One region of the Spirosoma aerolatum genome, then DNA from elsewhere that is predicted to be linked to it. Evidence: riboswitches for the same ligand, from Rfam matches in the RefSeq annotation. Region 1 holds a riboswitch; the other holds the start of a gene.
The links. Region 1 has a riboswitch for cobalamin ahead of B5M13_RS30505 (TonB-dependent receptor plug domain-containing protein). Riboswitches for the same ligand answer to the same signal wherever they lie in the genome.

Region 2: linked by a shared signal. The riboswitch ahead of metE (5-methyltetrahydropteroyltriglutamate--homocysteine S-methyltransferase) and the one ahead of B5M13_RS30505 (TonB-dependent receptor plug domain-containing protein) in region 1 are both predicted to bind cobalamin.

Annotation. Positions count from the first base shown of each region.
Region 1 covers NZ_CP020104.1:7,304,082-7,307,236, forward strand. The annotation lists gene B5M13_RS30505 (TonB-dependent receptor plug domain-containing protein) at 1-1,892, opposite strand, end outside; cobalamin riboswitch at 1,953-2,163, opposite strand; gene B5M13_RS30510 (M16 family metallopeptidase) at 2,269-3,155, opposite strand, start outside.
Region 2 covers NZ_CP020104.1:5,666,100-5,669,254, reverse strand. The annotation lists gene metE (5-methyltetrahydropteroyltriglutamate--homocysteine S-methyltransferase) at 1-1,152, opposite strand, end outside; cobalamin riboswitch at 1,403-1,620, opposite strand; gene B5M13_RS23450 (amidohydrolase family protein) at 1,815-3,155, opposite strand, start outside.

The DNA.
Region 1 (3,155 bases):
GCATTCCGTTTTACGCCCAGCACAAGCGTATCGAATACATTATTCACCTGGCCCTGTATCCGAACCGGCATAAACTGCCAGTTGATGGAATGTTCCAAAATTACGTTAACCAGCATCGTCCCTTTAAAAAACTGGCTATTATCGAACGTGGTATACCGACGCGAATTAGCCTGCATTTGCAGACTAAGGCGGCTCCGTCCCTGTTGCAGATGCGCATTCAGAGTACCCGAATGCAGGGGTACATACACCAATTGCTTGCCAATCACATCCTGCGAATAGGCATCATATGCCCGCTCCTGCGATGAGCGCGTAAACGCGTACCCCAGCCGTATTCCCGCTTTCCAGCTTGCCTGTGTATAGGTCAGGCCCGTAGTCAATTCAAGGCCGCGTGCAACGACCAGTTGTAGATTTTCGACATGATAGTTCGTCGCAGGATTCCAGTAAGTCCAGTTATCGACCCGGTTTCGATAAGCGCTCAACTCGGCAGTCAGGTTGAGGTGATCCGATAAAGCCCCTGCGGTTGTCAGTCCGGTTTCCAGATTCAAGCCGTTTTCGGGCAAGAGGTTTGGATTGCCTAAGTCCACCCAGTACCGTTCATTTAGCGTTGGCACACGATAGCTCCTGCTTACAGCTCCTTTGGCCGTCAGTGTAAAGCGTTTCTGCTGTACAAGCTGGTATTCGGCCCCCACTGATGGTGTAATGGGCGGATTGAAGCGTGTTACAAACGCCTGCCGAACATTGGCCGATAGCAGCCAGCGGGTGGTCTGAAAACGAAACAGAGCATATAGATCGGCCCGATCTTCCTCAATCAACTGGCCGCCATAACCATCTGTCCGGGTCCCGTAATGCGACCATTCGGCCCCGGTTCGAAGGGTTAATTGATAGCGTATCGTCGATTTTAGGGCAAATTCTCGTTCAATCCGGGTAATGAATCGGTCGGTCTGCGTATGGCTGGGCTCGTTTAGGTTGCCTTTTGCATAATCCAGTATATCGCGAATCCAGCCAACTCGAATGGTTGTTCGGTTGGCTTCGTACGTTGCCAGCAGTCGGGCCGATTGTGTGCGGGTGCGTTCACGGGCCAGGGTATCCTGTGGCGACTGGATCAAATCATTATCAGTGAACCACGCATTAATGGATAACTGCCGACCACTTCTATGCAGAAAAGCCAGGTCTTGAATAAGGCCCCGCTGCCCCGTTGTGGATGGTTCCAGAAAGTAGTGCTGGCGTTCAGTATATGGATACTCGTTATTAAGTTGAGACCGATAAACCAGCGACTTACCCGATAGTTTCCAGCTTGCCCCCAAAGGCAATGCATACTGTGCGCCAAGTTGCGTCTGGCTGTTCCGAAAGCTGGCGAGTTGCTGGCCGACTGTCAGACGAATACCCGGCTGCCAACTGGGCGTATTCCCCAGCAAAATACTCCCACCCACCGCGTCGGACCCAACGGCGCTGGACGACGAGCCATATTGTACAGCTAATCGGTCAAATCCTGCAACGGGCAGTGTCGAAAAATCCGTTTGCCCCAGATTGGGCTGATTGATATTGATGCCATTCCAGAGTACCGCCGTATGATTAGCCGATGTACCCCGAAACGATACCGTTGCCAATTGACCCGGTCCATAATTTTTGAACGCCAATGGTGTATTAAACGCCAACGCATCCGTAAGCGATGCAAACCGGAATTGAAGCAAGGTCGTGGAATCGATACGCTGGAGCTTCTGCCCAGCCAGGAACCGCTCAGGCGCAATAGCCCGTACGGTCACCGCCGACAGCGATACCGCATTCGATAATCGACTCGTTGTGACCGAATCGGATTGTGCAGCGGCTGGTTGCCCGGCTACAAAGCCGACAAACCACCCCAATACCCAGCAGCGAAGGGCTTGCGTTTTCAAAATAACTACATCAAGTGTGCAATATCAGCACGCGGCCAGGGCGTTTCCTCCGAACGCCAGAACAGCGGATGGTCGTCGGCAGGTCTCCTGGCTCGTCTCATCGATTCGAACCTTCCCGCGCTGATAATCAGCACAGTGGCCACGGAGTATGAATCGACTTTTTGAGAGACTTACAGTTGCGGGGACAGCGCTGGCATTTCACCAAACTTCCCTTTTAAGCCTTGAAAGTCGCCACGAAACGACATCAGGCACCGAAAACTCAGGGCAAAGGTAAGAGAATTTTGTAAAATGTAACGGGGGTGGTAACCCGCGCAGCACAGAGTAAGATAGAAATACCCGATGTATCTGTACTGCGCGGGTTACCACCCCCGTTACCTTAAAAACCGTCGGCTTTGATTTCTTTTTCGGTAACGGCTCCGTACTTTTTCACCTTATCGCGGATGATGTCGGCTTTGCCAACCAACACAAACTGAAGGTTAGTTTTTGGAAAATATTGATCGATAATCTGACGGGTTTTGGCCACGGTCAGTCCATCCACATTCTTCTGGAAGTTGTTAATAAACGATTCGTCGAAGCCCAGACTGAACATATCCGTCAGCAGATTGGCCAGCTCAGATGCCGATTCGTACCGGGGAGGAAAGTCAGCTTTGACGTAGTTTTTAGCGGACGAAAGCGTTTTTTCGTCAATCCCCGTCTTGTGTAGGCTATCCAGCACCATCAGAGCCATATCGATAGCCTGTGTAGTGGTACTTACCTTGGTAAAGGTCGAAATGGCAAAGGTGCCACTGTTCCGAAAGGTCGCAAATCGACTGCCAGCTCCATAGGTAAGCCCCGAATTAACCCGAAGGGCATCGTTGAGCCAGGAGGTAAACCGCCCACCCAGAATGGTATTCACCACCGTAACCGGAATAAAATCGGGGTTATTTTGGGTAACTCCTTTGCCGCCAATCAAAAATGTAGTTTCGCGGGCATCGTCCTTATTGACCAGCAACACCCGGCTTTTATCAAAAGCAACCGTCGGTTCAGTTAGCCTGGGTGATGTAGCCGCAGCCGTTTTCCAGCTACCGAACAAATCGGTGATACGCTTTTTCATAGCAGGCGTGTCGAAATCGCCCACCACAGCAATAGCCGCTCGGTCGGTGGTGTAGTTTTTCAGATAAAACTGCCGGGCATCGGTTGCTGAGATTACCGAAACTGCCGTTGGCGTTCCGGTAATCGGGTTCGCATACGGATGCCCTTCGTACACAAATCGGTTGAAATAGG
Region 2 (3,155 bases), 1.6 Mb from region 1:
CTGGTTTTCTGGTTCGTGCAATAACGTGGCCAAGGTAACGACTTCATCCAGCTTCTGTCGGGCAAAAGCCAGCCATTGCTTGATTTCAGCAGGTAAACTCTGGTCAGCCGTTTCGTTCTGCAAGTCACAGGGGACGTGCAGGAGCGAGCAGGAAGGCGCTAGTAAAATGCGATCTATTCCTAAAGCGTCCACAGCAGGCTGGATAAGCTGGAGCGATTGGTCCTGGTTATTGATCCAGATGTTGCGCCCGTCGACTACACCTAGGGAGAGAAGTGTGGAACGATGGGCCAATTCGGTCTGGAGGATGTCACTTAATTGCCCTGAGCAACGAACCAGATCAAGGTGGAGGGCGTCGATAGGCAATTGAGCTACCGTGGCCAGGTTGTCGCCATAGCATTCAAAATAAGACGCTAGCAGAAACTTAAGATCCGGGGTTGCCCGACGAAGCTGCGCATAGGCACTCGTAAAGGCATCTCGTTGCGCCTGCGTCAGGTCTAGCGCCAGACAGGGTTCATCGAGCTGAATCCAGTTGGCTCCCTGGGCCTGTAAGCGGGATAGAATTTGCTCGTAAATCGGCAGTAATCGGTCGAGCAGGTCTAGTTTCTGAAATCCAGCTTCTTTTTCTTTGCCTAATAATAGGTACGAAACGGGGCCGATCAGTACAGGTTTAGGTATTTGGCCCAACACCTTTCGGGCTTCATCAAACTCGTTGAAGAGTGTATCTGACAGCAACTGGAACGATTGTGTAGCTGTAAATTCGGGAACGATGTAATGATAATTGGTGTCGAACCATTTGGTCATCTCCATCGCCTTTATATCCAGTTCGTTTTGCTGATAACCACGGGCCATGGCAAAGTAGAGGGTCAGACGATCCGGGTCAGCGGAGGTTGTCTGCTGTAAGGGCTCGAACCGTTCGGGAATCGCTCCCAGCATCAGCGACATGTCCAGCATCTGATCATAATACGAGAAATCGTTGCAGGGAATGAGCGAGATACCGGCCTGCTGTTGGGTTTGCCAGTTGGCTTCCCGAATGGAGCGACCGACCTGCTGCAATTGCTGTGACGTAATTTTGCCAGCCCAGAATTGTTCACAGGCTCGTTTGAGTTCGCGGTGGTTACCGATCCGGGGGTAACCCAGGTTGTGCGTACGCATTTTGTTTTGTGTTTTAAGGTGTTAAAAAACGCCCGTTTCGGCGCAGGGCCGCCCGTGCGGTCCGATTTGAAACACCCACCCGCCAAAAAATAGCAGGAGTCACAGAGGGCATAACTTCCCCACACCCATACACCATAGCCCAGAACAAAATGTGCGCACATAATGCCCGAACTGTTCGTGTACAGAACAGCGGATAAAATCATGAAATCTGTAAATCAATGCGTGAACCAGGCCCCAGGTCGTGAGGGCATAGCCATTGAGAAGTCCGGCAAGTCTCCTGGCTTGTATCATTGGTACCGCCCTTCTCATCTGAAAAGACAATGGGCTTTGTTGGTACCAACTTGTTTCGTTGTCAGAAACGGATACTTACAGTAGCACGTCTGCTCGTGATTTTCACACGATTCCTTATTAATTCCAGTTAGAGCCAGGAAAGATGCCCTAACGGAAACCGATCTTCCGATTGACGGGTGTTACAAAGAACTCCCAAAAGTAGGGATAAAATTTTTATTCCTGGTTAAGTTTTACAAACCTGTCCTGGATTCGTCATCACGTTGCCGGGCACACGCTGCCTGAAATGAGGTGACGTTTCGTAAGTGCGTAATGCTAGAGAATACTAGTTGAGCTAATTGTAGGAATATATGGCCCACCCAGCCTTTGCCGGTTCAGGAGTCCTGATGGGGATAGGTCTTTTTGACAGCTGCCAGCATCTGATGTAATTCGGCAGCACTAAACCAGATACCTTTCAGCATGACCCCATTAATTTTTTTAGTGTTGGCTATGTCTTTTAACGGATTCCCTTCCAGCAGGACCAAATCTGCTTGCTTGTGAGGCTCAATCGTACCGACTTTCGATTGATTCTTCAGGAAAATGGCCGCATTGACCGTACAGGCTTTTAAAACCTCGTATTCAGGTAAGCCTGCACTGACCAATTCCTGGAGTTCTTCGTGGATGCTGAAACCAGCTAGCACATAGGAATTTAGGCAATCGGTTCCGGCAATAAATCGACCTCCATGTTTATGGATTAATTGGGCCATCTTTTTTTGTAAACTGTAATGGTCCCGGCTGTAATAATGAAGGCGCTGTTGCCAGAACGTTCGGGTGATCTTATCGACATAGCGTTCGTAATTGGTCGGAATACTGGGGTCGTTCGGATGCTTCTGCATGTTTTTGTAGACCAGTAGGGTAGGGCACATCCATTTTTTGGATTGACCAATCAATTCTAATCGTTTCACCAACGGCAGATGTGGCGAGATGGGACTCACATCGACATGCTCCAGCGAGTATTGACTAGAAGCCAGTACTTCGTTAAGGTCTACCTGAAAGGGAATGTGGCCCACTACCGGAATCTGTAGCGAATCGCCTACCCGTAAAATTTCCCGGTATAGCTCCTGGGGCAACGTGTGGTAAATTTTAATAAAATCATAACCGGCCTTAGTAAACTGAATAACCGCCTGACGGGCCTCCTGCCTGGTCCTGACAATCCGGCTAAACTTCCACACATTCGGACTTCCTTCCAGAATTGGGCTGGTCGTGTAAAGCGTTGGGCCCAGAAGTTGACGTCGATTGATTTTTTCGCGCAGGCTAAGGTGAAATGGGTACCCGGCCATATTCCGGACCGTCGTTACGCCATTGGCTACGAAGAGAAGCAGGTTGTTATCATCATTGATGTGTACGTGCAGGTCGTTCAGTCCTGGGATAAGAAACTTGCCGGTTCCGTCGATAAGCAATGGATGGACAGCCGTATCTATTGCGCTTAAGTCAGGAGTGAGCTGCTTAATTCGGCCATTTTCGACCAGTACATGGTAATTGGATAGAAGGGTATCCTTTGTCATCGGAATTACCGAAACATTACGGATCAGGTAGGTGCCTGCTTTTTTTAGGGATTCTGTTCCAAATTGAGAAGGTAGCCCGGATGCCAGGTGTATGGGGGGGAGCGCTTTGGGGGCAAAATAAAAATAAGCTACCAGTGCCAATCCGAGAATGGTGGATGGAAACGCTAACTT